Regions from separate parts of the Lysinibacillus sp. NPDC097195 genome, predicted to be linked through region 2. Evidence: a T-box and tRNA genes for the amino acid it is inferred to sense, from the RefSeq annotation. Region 2 holds a T-box; the other regions hold tRNA genes.

Evidence for each region. The T-box of region 2 lies ahead of leuS (leucine--tRNA ligase). A T-box ahead of a tRNA ligase gene usually reads a tRNA of that ligase, here a tRNA-Leu.
Region 1: it encodes a tRNA-Leu, which carries the amino acid that the T-box ahead of leuS (leucine--tRNA ligase) is inferred to sense. The anticodon was not compared.
Region 3: it encodes a tRNA-Leu, which carries the amino acid that the T-box ahead of leuS (leucine--tRNA ligase) is inferred to sense. The anticodon was not compared.

What each region holds. Positions count from the first base shown of each region.
Region 1 covers NZ_JBIWDP010000003.1:344,294-348,585, forward strand. Annotated here, with positions in the region: gene ACIQXI_RS16905 (CynX/NimT family MFS transporter) at 1-969, shown strand, start outside; gene ACIQXI_RS16910 (nitric oxide synthase oxygenase) at 1,071-2,117, opposite strand; tRNA gene ACIQXI_RS16915 (tRNA-Glu) at 2,324-2,395, opposite strand; tRNA gene ACIQXI_RS16920 (tRNA-Asn) at 2,397-2,473, opposite strand; tRNA gene ACIQXI_RS16925 (tRNA-Ile) at 2,486-2,559, opposite strand; tRNA gene ACIQXI_RS16930 (tRNA-Gly) at 2,564-2,637, opposite strand; tRNA gene ACIQXI_RS16935 (tRNA-Phe) at 2,646-2,718, opposite strand; tRNA gene ACIQXI_RS16940 (tRNA-Ser) at 2,729-2,821, opposite strand; tRNA gene ACIQXI_RS16945 (tRNA-Ala) at 2,837-2,912, opposite strand; tRNA gene ACIQXI_RS16950 (tRNA-Pro) at 2,924-3,000, opposite strand; tRNA gene ACIQXI_RS16955 (tRNA-Arg) at 3,024-3,100, opposite strand; tRNA gene ACIQXI_RS16960 (tRNA-Leu) at 3,115-3,203, opposite strand; tRNA gene ACIQXI_RS16965 (tRNA-Gly) at 3,209-3,283, opposite strand; tRNA gene ACIQXI_RS16970 (tRNA-Leu) at 3,330-3,414, opposite strand; tRNA gene ACIQXI_RS16975 (tRNA-Lys) at 3,423-3,495, opposite strand; tRNA gene ACIQXI_RS16980 (tRNA-Gln) at 3,511-3,585, opposite strand; tRNA gene ACIQXI_RS16985 (tRNA-His) at 3,597-3,672, opposite strand; tRNA gene ACIQXI_RS16990 (tRNA-Trp) at 3,709-3,782, opposite strand; tRNA gene ACIQXI_RS16995 (tRNA-Tyr) at 3,795-3,878, opposite strand; tRNA gene ACIQXI_RS17000 (tRNA-Thr) at 3,888-3,960, opposite strand; tRNA gene ACIQXI_RS17005 (tRNA-Asp) at 3,970-4,042, opposite strand; tRNA gene ACIQXI_RS17010 (tRNA-Met) at 4,049-4,123, opposite strand; tRNA gene ACIQXI_RS17015 (tRNA-Val) at 4,148-4,223, opposite strand; partial or broken rRNA gene rrf (5S ribosomal RNA) at 4,238-4,292, opposite strand, start outside.
Region 2 covers NZ_JBIWDP010000001.1:30,852-39,549, forward strand. Annotated here, with positions in the region: gene ACIQXI_RS00185 (SulP family inorganic anion transporter) at 1-1,095, shown strand, start outside; gene ACIQXI_RS00190 (transposase) at 1,129-1,689, opposite strand; T-box leader at 1,945-2,156, shown strand; gene leuS (leucine--tRNA ligase) at 2,248-4,665, shown strand; gene ACIQXI_RS00200 (methyl-accepting chemotaxis protein) at 4,893-6,638, shown strand; gene ACIQXI_RS00205 (sigma-70 family RNA polymerase sigma factor) at 6,774-7,295, shown strand; gene ACIQXI_RS00210 (hypothetical protein) at 7,282-8,232, shown strand; gene ACIQXI_RS00215 (permease) at 8,292-8,698, opposite strand, start outside.
Region 3 covers NZ_JBIWDP010000002.1:256-8,953, forward strand. Annotated here, with positions in the region: tRNA gene ACIQXI_RS13500 (tRNA-Ser) at 1-32, shown strand, start outside; tRNA gene ACIQXI_RS13505 (tRNA-Glu) at 59-133, shown strand; tRNA gene ACIQXI_RS13510 (tRNA-Val) at 154-229, shown strand; tRNA gene ACIQXI_RS13515 (tRNA-Met) at 255-329, shown strand; tRNA gene ACIQXI_RS13520 (tRNA-Asp) at 334-409, shown strand; tRNA gene ACIQXI_RS13525 (tRNA-Phe) at 428-500, shown strand; tRNA gene ACIQXI_RS13530 (tRNA-Thr) at 512-587, shown strand; tRNA gene ACIQXI_RS13535 (tRNA-Tyr) at 597-680, shown strand; tRNA gene ACIQXI_RS13540 (tRNA-Trp) at 695-768, shown strand; tRNA gene ACIQXI_RS13545 (tRNA-His) at 781-856, shown strand; tRNA gene ACIQXI_RS13550 (tRNA-His) at 893-968, shown strand; tRNA gene ACIQXI_RS13555 (tRNA-Gln) at 973-1,047, shown strand; tRNA gene ACIQXI_RS13560 (tRNA-Gly) at 1,053-1,127, shown strand; tRNA gene ACIQXI_RS13565 (tRNA-Cys) at 1,135-1,208, shown strand; tRNA gene ACIQXI_RS13570 (tRNA-Leu) at 1,260-1,340, shown strand; gene ACIQXI_RS13575 (VOC family protein) at 1,682-2,035, shown strand; gene ACIQXI_RS13580 (S-layer homology domain-containing protein) at 2,216-3,304, shown strand; gene ACIQXI_RS13585 (arylamine N-acetyltransferase family protein) at 3,373-4,119, opposite strand; gene nagB (glucosamine-6-phosphate deaminase) at 4,316-5,029, shown strand; gene ACIQXI_RS13595 (S66 peptidase family protein) at 5,131-6,033, shown strand; gene ACIQXI_RS13600 (catalase) at 6,188-7,762, opposite strand; gene ACIQXI_RS13605 (hypothetical protein) at 8,042-8,551, opposite strand; gene ACIQXI_RS13610 (B3/B4 domain-containing protein) at 8,565-8,698, opposite strand, start outside.

The sequences.
Region 1 (4,292 bases), on a different contig from region 2:
GTTGCACGAAAAATGGGGCTTGAATTGACACTATTTTTATCAACGATTTTATTAGCACTAGGAATTGTGTTGCGCTCACTTGGTACAACTGGTTTACTCGTGTTCGGTACAATGATAATTGGTATTGCTATTTCATTTGGTAACGTCCTAATACCAGGGCTGTTGAAATTGAAATTCCCTTATCACGTAGGCTTACTGATGGCCTTTTTTACAATGTCTATGAACTTAACTGCAGGAATTGGCGCTGGCATTAGTTATCCAATAGCCAATGCTTCTCTTGGCTGGCAAGGTGCACTTGCTATTGCGCTAGTTCTTGTTGTAGTAACGATTGTAATTTGGATTCCTCAATTAAAAGCGAATAAACCTGAACCAACTGTAGCCTCTACGAAAACGCGTATTCCATTATGGAAATCACCCGTTACTTGGGCAGTTACTGGCGCTATGGGTTTACAATCATTATTATTTTATACAACTGCAGCTTGGATTCCCGAAATCTATATCGCACAAGGAATCGCCCCAGATCGTGCTGGGTGGATGTTCTCCATCATGCAAATTTCTCAAGTACCTATGGCTCTAGCTGTACCGATTATCGCTAGTAAAATGACATCACAACGACCTCTAGTTTTGATGTTTACTGCATTTTATGTTGTCGGCTTTACTGGCCTTGTCATGGAATGGACTAGTCTTGCGGTATTGTGGATGATATTGCTAGGATTAGCAGGCGGCGCTTCATTTTCACTTGCCATGATGTTCTTTACACTTCGTACTCGTACGGCATATGAGGCAGCTGATTTATCGGGCTTTGCCCAATCATTAGGCTATTTATTAGCCGCAGTAGGCCCTATTTTATTTGGTTACCTGCATGATTTATTTGGTGGCTGGAACACCGCTGGTTGGCTATTTGTTGTCGTTGCGGCTTTACTATTCTTCTGCTCATTTAGAGCTTCTAAAAATGAATATGTAAATTAAAAAGTAAAAGTGTTAGATTGACTAATCAATCTAACACTTTTTTCAATCAGAAGTATTCAATAACTTTACACCTTGAGTACCTAGTATTAGCCACCTCATTTTCAGTAAGGGGGTTTTTGGTAGAAATAATTCGGCGTATTGTACACATTATTGTAAGGCTTATGAAAGATGTGAGTTGTTGCAGGCGATAATGGTGGAATCAACCAAGTCCAGTTACCTGTTAAATCACGTCCTGCCTTATGTTCTGCTTCTTCAAACAGCTTAAATTGCTGTGCCGCTGTATGATGATCGACAATACTGACACCATCTTCTTTAAAGGAATGAAGGACCGCAATATTTAATTCTACTAATGCGCGATCACGCCAAAGCGATGCCTGTCTCGTGGTATCGAGTCCAAAAATTTCAGCTATTCTCGGTAATATATTATAACGATCATGATCGGCTAAATTGCGTGCCCCAATTTCTGTCCCCATATACCAGCCATTAAAAGGGGCTGCCTGAAAATCAATACCTGCCATTTGAAACCGCATGCTCGAAATAATCGGCACCGCATACCATTTCAACGCAAGCTCTTCTACTTGGGGATGCTCAGGATGACGAATAGCAACTTCCAATACGTCCTCTTGAGGAATTGTAAAGCATTGTGGACTTCGATTATCCACCTGTATAACAAGGGGTAGCACATCAAAAGCTGTGCCCTCTCCACGCCAGCCTAGTGATTCACAAACCTTTGTAAAAGATACCGAATGTGGATCCCCAACAATGCCTTCAGCCGTTTCATAGCCTGCATAACGTATTAGCTGATGGTTCCAGACTCTCACTCTGTCAGCTGCAAATACCGTAATCGTTGGACGGATTTTACCATCATTTGTTGCATAACGAATATGATGCAATAGCTTTTGAAAAATTGCATGCTCATCTAAAATATCACGTGCATCCTCAACATGTAATGATTGCCAAAACAATCTACCGATACATTTATTACTATTACGCCATGCCACGCGTGCACCAAAAGTAAGCTCTTCTGTTGAAGGAATATATACACCTTCTTTGTCAACTTGTTGTAATCTATTTGTTAACCATTGTTCAGACTTATTTTGTTCCATTTGATAAAGTGCTAAAAAACGTCGTATCTCTTGTACATTCATGTCGTTTTCCTCCATCTATCCTCATATTAGATGAACAAAATTAAATTCACCACGAAAAAATCCGTCAGAAAACATACATCTTTTATATATGAAATACTTTGTTCAAATTTTAACTAGACGGTCGAACAAAACTTTTATCAGCTTACAGAAAAAAGCCCCATTACAAGAAAAAAGCATGTAGCAAAAATGCTACATGCTTTATTTGATGACCCCTACGGGATTCGAACCCGTGTTACCGCCGTGAAAGGGCGGTGTCTTAACCGCTTGACCAAGGGGCCATGGCTCCGAAGGCAGGACTCGAACCTGCGACAACCTGATTAACAGTCAGGTGCTACTACCAACTGAGCTACTTCGGAATAAATTTATAATGGGCCTAAATGGACTCGAACCATCGACCTCACGCTTATCAGGCGTGCGCTCTAACCAGCTGAGCTATAGGCCCTTCATGGAGCGGGTGATGAGAATCGAACTCACGACATCAGCTTGGAAGGCTGAGGTTTTACCATTAAACTACACCCGCAAAAAAGATGGGTCAGGACGGAATCGAACCGCCGACACTTAGAGCTTCAATCTAATGCTCTACCAACTGAGCTACTGACCCGAAATAAAAATGGAGGAGGTAGAGGGATTCGAACCCCCGCGCGGTGTTACCCGCCTGTCGGTTTTCAAGACCGATCCCTTCAGCCAGACTTGGGTATACCTCCGGAATTAAACAAATATGGTGGAGCCTAGCGGGATCGAACCGCTGACCTCCTGCGTGCAAGGCAGGCGCTCTCCCAGCTGAGCTAAGGCCCCAATTTAAAAGATGGTCGGAATGACAGGATTCGAACCTACGACCCCTTGGTCCCAAACCAAGTGCTCTACCAAGCTGAGCTACATTCCGTTACTGTCTATCTTATCTTTTTATGGCGCGCCCGGCAGGAGTCGAACCCACAACCTTCTGATCCGTAGTCAGACGCTCTATCCAATTGAGCTACGGGCGCATAATATTTAAAAATGGTGCCGAGGGCCGGAATCGAACCGGCACGGTAGTCACCTACCGCAGGATTTTAAGTCCTGTGCGTCTGCCAGTTCCGCCACCCCGGCACATTTGGAGCGGAAGACGAGGTTCGAACTCGCGACCCCCACCTTGGCAAGGTGGTGTTCTACCACTGAACTACTTCCGCATGTGCATAAGATTATTTATCCTGGCAATTATGTAATTAAAATAAATGGTGCGGGTGAAGGGAGTCGAACCCCCACGCCTTGCGGCGCTAGATCCTAAGTCTAGTGCGTCTGCCAATTCCGCCACACCCGCAAATATGATGAGCCATGAAGGACTCGAACCTTCGACCCTCTGATTAAAAGTCAGATGCTCTACCAACTGAGCTAATGGCTCATATTATTAATAAAATGGCTGGGGTACTAGGATTCGAACCTAGGCATGACGGAATCAAAATCCGTTGCCTTACCGCTTGGCTATACCCCAATAGTTTTATATGGGGCGACTGATGGGAATCGAACCCACGAATGTCGGAACCACAATCCGATGCGTTAACCACTTCGCCACAACCGCCATATGAAATATAACAGTAGTTTAACCTGAAAAATTTGGCAGGGGCAGTAGGAATCGAACCCACACCAAAGGTTTTGGAGACCTCTATTCTACCGTTGAACTATGCCCCTAAAAGTAAAAACTGGTGGAGGGGGACGGATTCGAACCGCCGAACCCTAAGGAGCGGATTTACAGTCCGCCGCGTTTAGCCACTTCGCTACCCCTCCAAGGGCTGATGCCGGCGATAGGAGTCGAACCCACGACCTACTGATTACAAGTCAGTTGCTCTACCAACTGAGCTACACCGGCATATAAAGACGGTCCCGACCGGGATCGAACCGGCGATCTCCTGCGTGACAGGCAGGCATGTTAACCGCTACACCACGGGACCATAATTTGGTTGCGGAGACAGGATTTGAACCTGTGACCTTCGGGTTATGAGCCCGACGAGCTACCACTGCTCCACCCCGCGATAATACTTTTAAAATTTATAAGATGGTGGAGGATGACGGGCTCGAACCGCCGACCCTCTGCTTGTAAGGCAGATGCTCTCCCAGCTGAGCTAATCCTCCCCATAAAAAATAAAGCGAAGCGACGTCCTACTCTCACAGGGGGAAGCCCCCAACTACCATCGGCGCTAA
Region 2 (8,698 bases):
ATTCCAAATACACTACCAGAATTTAAGATACCTGAATTGACGTTAGAACGATTGCAATTGTTAATAGGGCCTGCATTTGTCATTGCGATGTTAGGTGGCATTGAGTCACTTTTATCAGCGGTCGTTGCTGACGGAATGACAAATAGTAAGCATAATAGCAATCGTGAACTTGTAGGACAAGGGATAGCGAATATCGTTACACCGTTGTTTGGAGGAATTCCGGCTACAGGGGCAATTGCGCGTACTGCCACAAACATTAAAACGGGGGCAGCGTCCCCAATGTCTGGAATTATTCATGGTGTTTTTGTGTTAGTAACATTATTGTTATTAGCGCCTTTTGCTTCACATATTCCATTAGCTAGTATGGCACCAATGTTAATGGTTGTTGCTTGGAATATGAGTGAGCGCAAGCATTTTGCTCATATTATGAAAGTGAAATCAGGCGATTCACTTGTTTTAATCATTACATTTTTGCTAACGATTTTTGCCAGTCTAACAATTGCAGTAGAAGTAGGGCTCGGTTTAGCCATTGTTTTGTTTGTTAAACGAATGAGTGAGAAACTAGTTGTTCATAAAGTGTTACCAGATCATACAAAGATGAGTGGTAAGGTACAGCGACAAGTTGTTAATCCACAGCATGACTGTCCACAAATTAGTATGTATACAATTGAAGGTCCACTATTTTTTGGCGCGGCTCAAACTTTTGAACAAACATTACTACCTGCAATGCATGACCATCCAAAGATCTTAATTTTACGTATGGGGAAAGTGCCTTTTGTGGATGCTACTGGTGCAGCTTATTTTAGTCAAATCGTGGAAAACTTCACGCTACGTGGTGGCGTAGTTTTAGTAACGGGTGTGCAAGCAGATTTAAAAGCAGCACTCATGCGGAATGGTATTTACGATCAAATAGGAGATAATAATTTTTATGAACATACGGGAGAAGCGATTAACAGGGCACTAACAGAGTTAGATTTGAATAAATGCATCGGTTGCCAACACTTTGCCTTCCGTGAATGCGTAAATTTAACGAGTGACAGGCACGCAAACAATTCTGAAAATTTAGGTCAATTTAGTGAAAGCTCCACACGATAAAGTGTGGAGCTTTTTTGTTTGGTGCTAGGCACATTATTCATTTTGTTGTACTTCGCAATAACCGCAATAAGAAAGTGAAGATTGCGATGTTTGAGATATGTAACTATTGAGAATACTGGTATCAAGGAAGGGGAAGATGGATGGTGTATTATGCTTATAGTGACGATAGGAGCTATATGGGTAATCCTCCATGTTGTCAACGATAGGTGGTGCAGTTGAAATAGGATTGCGGTGGATATAGCGACTTACACTTAGCATATCTAGTTGTGAGGGAACAAGGTCCGCAAAATAGCGGCTCTCGTACAAATGCCCGCAATATTCATATTTCTTTTTAAAGTAATTACTATAGCGCCAATTAATGACCGCCATCAATTTTCCGAGTGGTACTTCAGCTGAACGCACTAGCAGATGATAGTGGTTAGACATAATGCAATAGGCAACGATGTTAAATGTGTATTTTTGATAGGCATATTGCAGAACACGAAAAAAAGCATCGTAATCAGCAACATTCAAAAAAATAATTTGACGATTATTGCCGCGCATGACTACATGATGATAATGATCTGGAGACCAAAGTCGTTTTTTTCTTGGCACGAAAATAGTTCCTCCTTTTGACGTTTTCTTAAGCATAAAAATGATTGGAAATGACGTCAAATAGATGAAAATTTTTAAAGTTAATCATTTATTAATTTTTTTCACGCGTAAAGGCTGGAATTTTAAAAACACTATGACAAAACCAAGGGAAATAAATTTTTTGTAAATTGTGTGAGAATTGTGTGTGTGCCAGGCACCGTAATAAAAAGAGGCTTGTGCTTTTTGGGACTTTCTATTAGAATAAATGCAATACATGTAAAGACATTGATGAGGAATAGTAAATTTGTGGTTCTTTTTAGAGAGCTAGCGGTTGGTGTAAGCTAGTAGGGATGCAAATTGAACTCGCCTGCTGAGTCTGCGTACATAAGTGTTATGTGTGCCGTCCTTTCCGCGTTAAGGAAGCTTGAGCCGAGTGAATCACTAATTTGGGTGGTACCGCGGGAGATAAGAATACTCTCGTCCCTTTCTGACAAAGGAAGGGGCGAGTTTTTTTATTTTTTAAATATTTTGTTAATTCTTACGATAAGTGGTATTGAACATATATAAGGAGGAAATAGTATGAGCTTTAATCATCAACAAGTTGAAAAAAAGTGGCAACAATATTGGGATGTCAACAAAACATTCAAAACAGAAAATGAAACGGATAAACCGAAATTTTATGCACTTGATATGTTCCCATATCCATCAGGAGCGGGTCTTCATGTAGGGCATCCAGAAGGATATACAGCAACAGATATTCTTTCACGTTTTAAACGTATGCAGGGCTATAATGTTCTTCATCCAATGGGATGGGATGCATTCGGTTTACCTGCTGAGCAATATGCATTAGATACAGGGAATGACCCTGCAGAATTTACGGCGAAAAATATTGCAACATTCAAGCGCCAAATTCAAGAACTAGGATTTAGCTATGATTGGGATCGTGAAATTAACACAACAGATCCTGACTACTACAAATGGACACAATGGATTTTTATCCAATTATATAAAAAAGGCTTGGCCTATGTAGATGAAGTCGCTGTAAACTGGTGCCCGGCATTAGGTACAGTATTAGCAAATGAAGAAGTCATTGATGGCAAATCTGAGCGTGGGGGACATCCGGTAGAACGTCGTCCAATGAAACAATGGATGCTGAAAATTACTGCTTATGCGGATCGCTTAATCGATGATTTAGAAGAAGTAGATTGGCCAGAATCGATTAAAGATATGCAACGTAACTGGATTGGACGTTCTGAAGGTGCAGAAGTAACATTTGGCATTGACGGATCAGATCAAAACTTTACGGTCTTTACGACACGCCCTGATACATTATTTGGAGCTACGTATACAGTACTTGCGCCAGAGCACAAACTAGTAGCTGAAATTACAACAGCTGAACAACAAGCTGCTGTAGAGGCGTATCTAGAAAAAGTAAAAATGAAATCTGATTTAGAACGTACAGATTTAGCGAAAGAAAAAACAGGTGTATTTACTGGCGCGTATGCAGTGAATCCTATTAACGGCAAAAAAGTACCGATTTGGATTGCCGATTATGTGTTAGCAACATATGGTACTGGCGCGATTATGGCGGTTCCTGCTCATGACGAACGTGATTATGAATTTGCCAAAGAGTTTGGTTTAGACATCGTTGCAGTACTTGAAGGTGGCGATATCGACAAAGAAGCATTTACAGGGGACGGTCACCACATTAATTCGGACTTCCTTAATGGCTTAAATAAAGCAGATGGTATCGCGAAAGCCATTGAATGGTTAGAGCAAAAAGGTGTTGGAGAGAAAAAAATATCTTACCGTCTTCGTGACTGGTTATTCTCTCGTCAACGTTATTGGGGCGAACCAATCCCAATGATTCATTGGGAAGATGGCACAACGACGCCAGTTCCAGAAGCAGAATTACCATTAATGCTTCCGAAAACGGATAATATCCGTCCTTCAGGAACAGGGGAATCGCCATTAGCGAATATTACGGATTGGGTAAATGTTGTAGATCCTGAAACAGGTATGAAGGGTCGTCGTGAAACAAATACAATGCCACAATGGGCAGGTTCTAGTTGGTACTTCCTACGTTATATCGATCCAAACAATACAGAAGCAATTGCGGATCCGGAGTTACTAAAACGTTGGTTACCAGTTGATATTTACATTGGTGGCGCAGAGCATGCAGTATTGCACTTACTATACGCACGCTTCTGGCATAAAGTACTATACGATTTAGGTGTTGTGCACACGAAAGAGCCGTTCCAAAAATTATTTAACCAAGGGATGATTCTTGGTGAAGGAAACGAAAAAATGTCTAAATCAAAGGGCAATGTCGTGAATCCAGATGAAATTATTGAATCTCACGGTGCAGATACACTTAGACTTTATGAAATGTTCATGGGTCCATTGGAAGCTTCTGTTGCATGGTCTACGAATGGTTTAGATGGTGCACGTCGCTTCTTAGACCGCATTTGGCGTTTACTTGTTAACGAAGAAGATGGTACATTATCAACGAAGGTTCAAGCTTCTGACGATAAGTTCCTAGAAAAGTCATATCACCAAACAGTGAAAAAAGTAACAGAAGACTACGAAGGTATTCGTTTCAATACAGCAATTTCACAAATGATGGTGTTCATTAATGATTGCTACAAAGCAGAAGTCCTTCCAACAGCTTACGCTGAAGGATTTGTGAAAATGCTAGCACCAATCGCACCACATATTGCAGAAGAACTATGGCAGCTATTAGGTCATGAAGCAACACTTTCTTACGAACAATGGCCAACATACGATGAGTCTAAGCTAGTAGACGATGAAGTAGAAGTTGCTGTGCAAGTAGCAGGTAAAGTGCGTGCGAAAATTATCGTTGCAAAAGATGCTTCAAAAGAAGAAATTGAAAAAGTAGCATTAGCTGACGAAAAGGTACAAGAATATATGACAGGTAAAGACTTGGTGAAAATTATTGTCATCCCAGGTAAACTTGTTAATATCGTTGTTAAATAATGAATAGGAAGAACCGTGGAATACGCTTTAAGTTAGCGTACTTCACGGTTTTTTTTGTCGACAAATGCCGATGAATAGGTAAAATAAAACGACATTTATTGACAAAAGATGGGTAAAAAAGATATTATTTTATATTTTTATAGCAAAATATGTATCTTTTGGCGTTGATAAAGGTTAAAATTCTCTATGTATATAGTAATAAAAACGATGAGAAAAGGAGCATATTTATGAAAAAGTCACAAAGATTGAGCGATAAAGTATTATTGTTCGCAAGTGTTGTCGTAATCCTCATTGTAGGGTTAGTGATCGGTATTTTATATATGAATACTAATAATTCCGTTGAAGGGGCAATCGGTCGTGATGGCGTATCAAAAGCACAAACAATTGCCTCATTATTAGATGTAGAAGCGTATAAAAAATTAATCGAATCAGAGGATTCAACGTTATATAAAGAGTTGCGAGAAGAATTAAATACATTACGTATACATAATGGTCTGTTATATGCTTATGTGTTATATCCACCAACAGAGGGGGAAAATTTGAAATTTTTAGTCGACGGTTTACCGTTAGATGAAGAAATGGCTGGCGCTATGGGGGATCCATCTGAAGTCCTTACATATAACGATGGTCAAAAGGCAATTGATAATAACGGTTATTATTCAGATATTCAAAAAAGTGAAACATATGGTTCGTTAATGTCTGCGATTACTCCATTAAAAGATAGTGCTGGGGAGATAGTTGCCTTTGTCGGTGTAGATATGATGGCAAATGAGGTACAAGCTGTGCAAAGCGATGTATTAAAACAAACGATTCCATTTATCGTCGTTATTTTATTGCTTGGCGGTATTATTTTAATTGCTATTATTCGTTTTTATACAAATCGTCTATTACAACCGCTAGTAGTATTGAAAGAGGTTGCGGAACAATTCGCAGATGGCGATATTCGCAGTGCTGAAAAAGGTCTAGAATCGATTAAAGTAGCAGGGAATAATGAAATATCTGCTTTTGCCAAAGCATTTACACAATCCATGTACAAATTAAAGGAAACATTCCACTTGATTCACGGAACAGCTTCCAATTTACAACAAGCGATTGATAATATACAAACTTCAACAGCAACAGTAAGCAGTTCTAATGGCGAAGTAGCAAATAGTATCGTGACAATTGCTAGTGGAAGCGAACAGCAACGTGCAAACAATGAAGAAGTTGTGCGTGCAATGGAAGAAATGGTGTCAGGCATTCAGCGTATGGCAGATGCTACAACAAATGTAGCAGAATCATCGAATGATATTACTGAGCGTGTCCAAACAGGAGTAGCAGACTCTGAAAATGTCGTGATGAAAATCCAACAAGTTGAAAATTCAGTCCTTGCTACATCCGATCATGTTACGGAGATGGGTAAACAATTCCGCTCAATTGAAGAAATGGTCGCTGTTATTACAAGTATTGCCGACCAAACGAATTTACTCGCATTAAACGCAGCAATCGAAGCGGCGCGAGCAGGCGAGGCAGGAAAAGGCTTTGCCGTGGTGGCAGATGAAGTACGAAAATTAGCTGAAATGTCACGTGTGTCGGCTGAAAATATCCAAAATCAATTACAAAGCTTTAGCATTACGACAACGAAAGCATTGGAAGAAATGCAAACAAGTGCTACAAGCGTGAAAGATGGTAGCGAAGAAGTAGGCAAAATTGGTCAAGCATTAGTGATGATCTTACAAGCAGTCCAAAGTGTTAACCAAGAAATACAAGAAAACTCCGCTATAATTGAACAAATGTCAGCAAGCTCAGAAGAAGTATTGGCATCAGCTGAACAAATGAATAATGTTATTATTATGAATGCTGATCGTGCGGAAAGTGTTGCGCAAGCATCTGATCAACAAATGGCGATTGTTCATAATTTAGAGTCTGTTGTTGAAGAATTAGAAAACAGCTCTAAAGAAATGTTTAATGCTATTAATCATTTTAAAATCTAAAGAATAATGCAGTATTGGGTTTAGCAAAAAATAGGTAAACAAAAAGTGTCCGTCATTTGGACACTTTTTTCATTTTAGTGAAACCAATTGCTATTTGATTACGACTATAGGGTGAATGATAAAGGGGGGGCTCGTTTGAGTGAGCATTTAACAGCCATCATGGCAGAGCACGGCGAGTATTGCCTGCGTGTGGCTTATTTATATGTGCGAGACTGGTCGATTGCTGAAGAAATCGTCCAAGATGTATTTCTCGCTTATTACTTACAACAGGATCGCTTTGAACAAAGAGCTTCGCTTAAAACCTATTTAGTGAAAATTACAGTACATAAAAGCCATGATTATTTAAGAAGCTGGAAAAATAAACGCCATCAACTATTTGGCAAGCTGCATTTTGGTGCAAGTAAAAGAACGCCAGAAAGAGATCTTATTCAAGCACAGGAGCGAGTGACGTTGCAAGCAGCTTTATTTGAGCTACCCATTTCTTATAGAGAAGTGTTAATTCTTTATTATTATCAAGAATTAAAAGTACGTGAAATAGCAGAGGTGCTAGGCAGTACTGACAATACAGTAAAGACAAGATTGCGTAGAGCAAGACAACTGCTACAAAACAAACTCGAACAATGTGATTGGGAGGTGCTAGGAGATGACATCTTTTAAAAACAAGCTGGATAAGGAACTAGGAGAAGCACCACGATTTACAAAGGCATTACAAGAACGTATTGTGCACAGTGCCGAACAACAACAGCACAAACAAAATCGCCATTGGCAATATCCCGCCATGATTGTTGGTGCAATCGTGACGTTACTGTTTTTATTCGTCGTTGGGCCATTACAGCAAACAGTGTATCCACAGCATGCTTCCATCGTTGAACTAGCACAAAATGAGCAAATACAACAATTATCTATTGCATCAAATCGGAATGAATATTCATTTAAAGCAGGGAGAACGGGTTGGGTTATCGGCCAACAAGAGTACGGAAAAGGGGAAGAGGCGAAGCTCATTGAAAACGTCCTTCAACATGGTGTTGTAGCACATAAAAATGATGATTATCACGTAATAAATAATATGTGGGTAGAATTCGGCAATGGGCAATCGGTAAAGATAACATTGTATAGGAATATGCAACAACTTGCTTTTCTCGATGTAAAAACAAATACCTTTTATAAAGTTAATGATGAACAAGCTGTAACGGCATTTACAGACTTTATTTTTAAGGTGGTAGAATTTAGCCCTAGAGGATTTATTGCAATGATGGTCATATTAGTTTTAATTCTTTTTGGAGCTTGGGTGGTTGAAAGAGCCGTTCGCTGGAAATTTAATATTCCAAAAGAGCCGAAGTATGTAACTGACAAGCATCAGAAAACGGCAATTATTTTGAAGTTCTTTAGCTTTATTGTGCTTGCAATATTTAATTTGAAACAGTGGATTATCTTTATTGCCGCTGACTTTGTGCTTATTTTAGTTTCGATGTTGACACTTATAGCAACCGAATATTACTTCGGACGCCATGAAAAACGACATTATGTGGCGATAACAAATGCTGTTTACTTACTTATTGTATTTATCGCTTTTGTTATTTGGTTCAATAACTGAAAAAAGATGTTTCGCACGCTTGCGAAGCATCTTTTTTGTTTATTATGTAAATCATTGTGCTAATCGTCTGCCGTTGGAACACGACTAGTCTGCTGTAGCAAGAATTGCAAGATGCATGACACGAGAAAGCTAACGGCTAAGCCATATAAAAAACTAAAGTGGAGGCCCACAGCAATACCAATAGCCATCGACAACAAAATGGCGAACCAATTTTGTTTATGAATCGTGCGATTTGAAAATAACAGCAATAAGATAAAAGGCAAGATTGTAATATGGATAAAGGCAAAGCTATATATCACAGTTAAAATCGTCATTTTAATGGATATAAATACACTAAAAAGTAAAAGTAACAAGCCTATTAAATAGTAATAATACGGTCTCCTTGTAGAAAAAAATCGCTTTGTTGCGCGCATTTCTACAAGTAGTGTAGTGATAATAGCCAACAACGTAATCACGAGAAAGGCAA
Region 3 (8,698 bases), on a different contig from region 2:
TCTCAAGGGTTCAAATCCCTTACTCTCCGCCAGCACTTTAGGATTCCAATCATAAAGTGGCCCCTTGGTCAAGCGGTTAAGACACCGCCCTTTCACGGCGGTAACACGGGTTCGAATCCCGTAGGGGTCACCATTTATAACGAATACCCAGATGGAGGATTAGCTCAGCTGGGAGAGCATCTGCCTTACAAGCAGAGGGTCGGCGGTTCGAGCCCGTCATCCTCCACCATTTTTAAAAATTAAATTAGTATTGTCGCGGGGTGGAGCAGTGGTAGCTCGTCGGGCTCATAACCCGAAGGTCACAGGTTCAAATCCTGTCTCCGCAACCAAAATGGTCCCGTGGTGTAGCGGTTAACATGCCTGCCTGTCACGCAGGAGATCGCCGGTTCGATCCCGGTCGGGACCGCCATTTTTAAATTATAAACATGGGTCAGTAGCTCAGTTGGTAGAGCATTAGATTGAAGCTCTAAGTGTCGGCGGTTCGATTCCGTCCTGACCCATCATGTTTTCCGCCGGTTTAGCTCAGCAGGTAGAGCAACTGACTTGTAATCAGTAGGTCGTGGGTTCGATTCCTATAGCCGGCACCATGTTTTCCCGGAGGGGTAGCGAAGTGGCTAAACGCGGCGGACTGTAAATCCGCTCCTTAGGGTTCGGCGGTTCGAATCCGTCCCCCTCCACCAGTTTTTTATTTAATAGGGGCATAGTTCAACGGTAGAATAGAGGTCTCCAAAACCTTTGGTGTGGGTTCGATTCCTACTGCCCCTGCCAATTAATTTTATGGCGGTTGTGGCGAAGTGGTTAACGCACCGGATTGTGGTTCCGGCATTCGTGGGTTCGATTCCCATCAGTCGCCCCATTTAATATAAAATTAAAATATAACTATAAAGCAATGGCGATTGTGGCGAAGTGGTTAACGCACCGGATTGTGGTTCCGGCATTCGTGGGTTCGATTCCCATCAGTCGCCCCATTGTTGGGGTATAGCCAAGCGGTAAGGCAACGGATTTTGATTCCGTCATGCCTAGGTTCGAATCCTAGTACCCCAGCCATTTATGCGGAAGTAGTTCAGTGGTAGAACACCACCTTGCCAAGGTGGGGGTCGCGAGTTCGAACCTCGTCTTCCGCTCCAATAATATGGCGGCATAGCCAAGTGGTAAGGCACAGGTCTGCAACACCTTTATCACCGGTTCAAATCCGGTTGCCGCCTCCATATTTTTTTCTTAATCGGATACTCCGATTTTTTTTATCTCTAAAGTATTATGCCGGTGTGGCGGAATTGGCAGACGCGCACGACTCAAAATCGTGTTCCTTTGGAGTGTCGGTTCGACCCCGACCACCGGTATCCAAAGTATATTAAAAAAGACTTCAACAACTGTGTTGAGGTCTTTTTTTGTTTTTAAACAATGGTGCAAATATCAAGTTCAATGGAACAAATAAAACAATAGATACTAGATAGAAGTCAGTATATTATGAATTTTATGTTATGATGTTTTTAGATGTTAGGTTTGGAGGTAATACTTATGAAAATAAACTTTTAACCTTGTTACTACTCCTAGCAGCTATTTTTTATTACTAGACGCCTTTAGAAATATATTTAGCGATTATGCAATGTTGAAAAAGATATCGTGCTTATATGTCTAGCAGGAACTTTAATTTATTCTTCAAAAATAGGAGGGCAATAAATTGGGTAGAGTAATAGGATTTGAACTAAATAGTCAGGAGCCCGAAAAAGCTGCGGATTTTTATTCTAAAGTTTTTGCTTGGGAAATAGCTGAGCCTCGTTGGGATTACTGGGCTGTTACGACAGGTGGCAGCGAGCAAAATGGCATAAACGGTGGAATAGGAAAGGGTCCAAGTGACTATCCACATGGAATACGCGTGCAGATCGAAGTAGATGAGATTGACGAGTCTATATCGAAAGCGATGGAGAATGGCGCTAATATTGTCCGAGAAAAAATGGAGTTTGATGAATTTTATCTTGCTTATTTAGTAGATCCTACTGGACTAGGTTTTGCTTTAATTCAAAATAAGAAATAATACTATTTTACACCTCTGCAATGTTTTGCAGGGGTTTTTTATTTTACAAGTGCTAGTGTAAAGTATTTTTTTATGGGTATGGAATGATTAACAAACTATTAAAAAAGTAATTTATATTAATATTTATTTTGCTAGTTGAATAGGATAACAAAGACGAGAAAAAAATATAGGGGGAATGGCATGAAGATATTAAGTAGAATATTGATTGTAGTTTTAATGTTTGGGTTATTACAAGTACAGTCTGCATATGCGGCTAGTTTTAAAGATGTGTCATCCGATAATACGTTAAATACGGAAATAGATTATTTAGTAGAGAAAGGGATTATCAAAGGCTATCCTAATGGCACGTTTAAGCCGAATGATTATGTAACAAGGGCACAGGTAGCTGTTATGGTAACGCGTGCATTAGGATTAAAAACAACGAACGTTAAAAATCCGAAGTATCAAGATGTTCCGACATCGCATGTTTACTATAAAGAAATTGCTGCAACACAAAATGCTGGAATATTTGATGCAACAAAGAAATTTAATCCGAATGGGACACTGTCGAGGGCTGATATGGCCATTGTTTTACAACGTGCATTTAAATTAAAAGGAAAAAGCCCTTATTATTTTACAGATGTTACGGAAAAGACAGCCGGTTATAAAGAAATATTAGCCGTAGCGAACAATAATATTTCAAGAGGTTATCAAGATGGTTCATTTAAACCGAAAATGGCGCTAACGCGCGCACATTTCTCGGCATTTGTTGCGCGTGCAATGACTTTGACAAAGCCCAATTTATTAAAGGATCCAGCCTACCAATACAGCTATGCATTTTATTCATCAGAGGATGGACGAAGATATACATTAAATTATCAATATAGTCACAATGATAATAAAAATGATGTTTGGACAATTGCTAATATGACGAATAATAAGCAATTTAATGATGAATTACTATATTACGATGGTTTTGTATATGCGCAAGCAATTGCTCAGGAGTACAGCTCACATTACGATTTCTATATAGGTTTACCGCTTAGAATTGGTGTAATAGTTCACGAAGACGATGAAGGTCCAGTAAACGGCAATCGTATTACCGTTCAAACGACGAATGGAACGGTACGTGCTGGTGGAGTTAATTATAAAAATGTGGCGATATTAGAAGAAAAATTTAAATATATTGATGTAGTGAAAACTTATTATTTTGTTGATGGCATTGGCTTAGTTAAGGAACTTCATGATGGGGAAGTTGTTTATGAGTTGCTAAAACGAACAGCTAATTAGAAGACGGGAAATAAGAAAGTGTTAGATTGATTACAGTCAATCTAACACTTTTTACATTTAGAACTACATTATGAAGTAAGAGATATATGAAAATAACGTTGAAGGGCTTGTTGCCACTCCTTCTCAGTATGTGTTGTATAGGTGGTTAAAGTGTGCCCTTCATATATACGGAATTCATTATTAAACATCGTATGTCGACCAGAAGGAGTACGCATCATGGCAATTTTATTTTTTTGCTGAGAAAGCCTTGGGGCAAAGTTGGCATCATTCGCATCATCGGTGAAGTTATAAAGTAGGCGCCACTGATGAGGTGTTTGCTCATATAGCATCCAACCATATGTGTCATGCAATTCAATTTTGTATAGCTCTTTTCCTTCACGATGTTCGTGCCCTGCAATTAATGGAACTGGTTTACAGGGGGCAAGAGCACCTACACCAACGTCCGAAATATATGGTATACCATCATAGTGAACGAGAAGTAGCTGGTGCATAGGAACATCTTCGATTGGTGTCTGTGCATCTATATTACGCCAAAACTGTGCATAGCGATTTGTTACAGAAAAACCGAGCTCACGAAGTAGCCAGCTATATAAAATATTGAGCTCAAAGCAATTGCCTCCGCGATGTTGAACAATCATTTTTTGATAAAGGTCAGGGATCGCGAAGGAAATATTCCGTTTCAAGGCGACGTCTAAATTTTCATAAGGTATGGTATGGAGATGTTGTGTTTGTAACTGACCAAGTAATTTAATAGACGGTTCTATAGATCCTTGAAATTGAAGATAGTCTAAATATTGTTGTATTTGTGAATTCATAAAATCGCCTCACTTCCTTACTAATTAACATAACCGAAATGATAATAGAATACACGAAAAAATTTGAAAAAGAAAATAATAGAAATGAAGCTAAATAACTTGTAAAATTAATGTATTCACTACTAGATAGTAATGAATTTCCCATTTTTAGTTAAAAATAACGATTCTAAAGGTAGGTATATGAATGACGAACGCAATAAAGTGGATAGAAGTAAATTCGTACGATGAAATGAGTACCGTAGCTGCAAATATTTTTACCGAGCAACTACAAGTAAAACCAGCAAGCATTTTAGGGCTAGCTACAGGTGGATCACCCGTTGGCATGTATAAAGAATTAGTGAAACATTATCAAGCTGGTGATATTTCTTTTAAAGATGTTAGAACATTTAATCTAGATGAGTATGTAGGGATAGAACAAACTAGCCCGGCAAGCTATTGGACGTTTATGCACGAAAATCTATTTAATCATGTGGATATCAACGAGGAAAATATACATTTACCAAATGGCAAGGCGCTAGATTTAGATGCTGAATGTGTGGCCTATGATGCACGTATCGCAGAAGCAGGAGGCATTGACTTGCAGTTGCTTGGTATTGGGGTAAATGGACATATAGGCTTTAATGAGCCTGGTACGTCATTTGATTCACTTACAAACATTGTAGAACTGACACCATCAACTCGAACTGAAAATGCAATTTATTTTAATCATCCAGATGAAGTACCTACACATGCGATTACAATGGGCATTCAATCTATTATGAATGCAAAGGCAATTGTGCTAATTGCCTTTGGTGAAAAGAAGTTAGAAGCGATAGAAAAATTACAAAGCGGGGAAGTAACTGAGGAGTTCCCAGCGAGCACATTATTAAATCATCCGAATGTAACCATTATTTACGGTGGTACAAAATAAAATATTAAGGTGTAGACTTCATTTTGCAGTCTACGCTTTTTATTTGTCCTGAAAGTGGAGGCATATATGCTAGAATGAGAGATAGGATAGGAGGGGGTAACATGATAAGTACAGTAGCACATTTAGAAAAAGGCGATACAGTGGGCATTGTATGTTTGTCTAGCCTTGTGGAGCCAGAGAAATTAGGACATGCTTTAGCTTTTCTAGACGAGTTAGGCCTCCGCTATAAAATAGGGGATACGATAACAGCAAAGCATGACTATTTAGCAGGTAGTGATGACGTTAGGCTTGGGGATTTTCATGCAATGGTTCAAGACCCTGAGGTGAAGGCAATCTTTTGTGTTAAAGGTGGCTACGGTTCTGCACGTATTGCTGGCAAAATTGATTATGAGTTACTGGCGGAAAATCCGAAAATTTTCTGGGGCTTTTCTGATGTTACTTATTTGCATTGTGCCATCAATGAATTTGCAAATATCGTGACCTTCCACGGACCAATGTTAATGGCTGCAAATAGAATGGATGAATTATCGAAAAAGATGTTTTTACAGTTGTTTTCCCCAATAGAAATACAGTATTCGGAAGCGATTTCTCCATTAACAACAATTGCTTCTGGGGTAGCACGCGGACCTGTGATAGGTGGTAATTTACGACGTTTAGTTAGCACGTTAGGCACTAAATTTGAAGTTCGTACTGAAGGTAGAATTTTATTGATAGAAGATATTGGCGAAACAATACCACGAATCGATGCGATGTTACAGCAATTGAAGCAAGCAAGAAAGCTAGAACAATTAGCAGGTGTGATTATTGGATCATTTACGCAAACTGAAGCAAGTGACGAGGCTCTACTAACATTAATGAGCGAGTATTTTAGTGATTTAGGAATACCTGTTGTAGCGGGCTTTAAAATCGGGCATGAAACAACGAATATTGCGATTCCATTAGGTGTCGATGCAATTTTAGATGCGCAAGAAAAAGTACTACGACTTTTACCGGGTGTACATTAAATCATTTAGCAATTGTATGAGAATTGTGTGAGTGCCTGGCACTTACTAAAATATCCACTTTACATTCTGCGGGCATAGTGTAAGCCGCAGAAGTAAAAGTGGATTTTTGTTAATTTTAGAAAATTCAAAATTGTTTGGGTGCCTGGCACCGAAATTAGTAAGGTTCTGCATCGTGGCCTTTGTCGACTGCGTCTTTAGGGGCTTGAGCACCGTCAATATTGCCGAGAGGCTTTGCAGAAGATGCATTTGTTTGTGCCATTTGTAGGCCTTCATTTAATAAGCGGCCATATTCTTCATCTGCCTCAGAAGCTAATGCAATCATGGCTTCTTGGATGGCTATATTACAAGTCGATAAATCTCGAATTAAGTTTTCTAGTAGTTCATCGCGTTCCCATTGCTCAAAATTGCGATACGTTTCACCAGCTTGCTTCGTATTATTTTGGCGATCAATGGATTCGCGCACTAAATTCCCTTCAATATGAGGTGTATATTCTTTCGCTGTTTGAGCAGCTTCTTTTAAACCATTTAACATAGATGGCTCATAGTTAACATGTGGATTTTGTCCAGGGGCTAGATCACGTTTATACATCATTTGCCCACCACTTTGGTTAGTCGCTACTCGCTTCTTTGGTGCATTAATAGGTAGTTGTAGATAATTGGCACCAACTCGATGACGCTGTGTATCAGAATAAGAGAAAGTGCGACCTTGAAGCATTTTATCGTCTGAGAAATCTAAGCCATCAACGAGGACACCTGTTCCAAAAGTAGCTTGTTCAACTTCAGCAAAATAATCTTCAGGATTTTTATTTAATACCATTTTTCCTACCGGATACCAGGGGAACTTGTCGTTCGGCCATAGTTTTGTATCATCTAGTGGATCAAAATCAAGTTCAGGATGTGGACCATCCTCCATAATTTGTACATTTAACTCCCATTCAGGATAATCTTCACGTTTAATGGCATCATATAGATCCTGTGTGGCGTGATTAAAGTTCTTTTGTTGAATCTCTTCTGCTTCTTTTTGTGTTAAGTTTTTAATGCCTTGTAATGGCTCCCAGTGGTATTTGACAAGAACAGCTTTACCCTCGCTATTCACCCACTTATACGTATTCACACCCGAGCCTTGCATCATACGGTAATTGGCTGGGATGCCCCAAGGTGAATACACAAAGGTTACCATATGGAAGGTTTCTGGAGAACTTGCACAGAAATCAAAAAAGCGTTCAACATCCTGAATATTTGTAATTGGATCAGGCTTAAAGGCATGAATCATATCAGGAAATTTCATGGCATCTCGAATAAAGAAAATTTTTAAATTATTTCCAACTAAATCCCAGTTTCCATCCTCGGTATAAAATTTTACAGCAAAGCCTCGCGGATCACGTAATGTTTCTGGCGAATGCCCACCATGTATAACAGTAGAAAAGCGGACAAAAACAGGCGTTTGTTTACCTTTATCCTGAAAAACTTTGGCTCTTGTATATTTGGAAATAGGGTCATTGCCAACAGTGCCGTATGTTTCAAAGTAGCCATGCGCTCCAGCCCCACGAGCATGAACGACACGTTCAGGAACTCTCTCTCGGTCAAAATGACTGATTTTTTCAAGGAAATCATAATTTTCGAGTGTTGCAGGCCCTCGATTGCCGACTGTTCGTAAATTTTGATTGTTTGTGATCGGATGGCCTTGACGATTAGTTAGTGTATCATCTTTCTCATGAGAATGGTTCATATTATTGCTCCTTCCAATTGTACTAAGCAAAGTTTGTCCAATAGATTGGCAAAATAGACATAAAAAAACTCTCCTACACACAACGTGTAAGAGAGTTTCGGACGGCGTTTTCCAATTCATCTGAGTAAGTTTTTTCATGCCATTGCCAATAGTTGGTGATAGGTCATCGGTCATAAAGTAACTGGTCACATGTCATTGGTTGATCCAAGTTGTAGTCTACATTAAAGTAGTTTTGAAAACGGCACATCCGACTCGGTTTGGAGTCTCACCGCCCCGAGCTTAGAAATAGCGAGAATCATCAAATTGTATCTCAACACTATAGTTTTTAGCATTAATTAAATTAGAGAGTTTATGTGCATCTTTTTCTAGTTGAAGTGAACGTTCACGGTAGGCATCTGGCTCAAACATGGCAATTTCATATAATATTGTGCCTTCACCATAGCCCATACGAACAGTTTCTTTTTCATGTGTACCCAAGTGTTTGCAAAGTTCAGCTTCAGCGCGAAGTTGTGAAGCCAGTTCAATGGCCTCAACAAGTGCAAGTTGCTCGCCTTTAAAGTCTACTTTATTATGAATATTGGCCTCATAGACAAGTCGATCTAATGTTCTTATATCCAGCCGTACTTGAGCTAATTCGCTTTCAATAGCAGTCATAGCACGATTACTCGTTTTAGGTGCTTGTCCTTTTTCAACAGTTACAAAGGAACTGCGATGTAATTCATTAATAAGTTCCTGAACCTTTTTTGCTAAAATGCTTTTCAGTTTAACTGCTTCGGCAAGATTTATCATGCAAACACGTCCTTTATAAAGTAGTAGATGGCGTAGCATTTGTTAACAGAGCAACTTGATAATCGCCACCATGTATTTGATTAAACATTTTACCTGCTGAGGCAAGAAGCTTATGGGCATCTTCAGTTGAAAGGGAAGGGCGAAGAT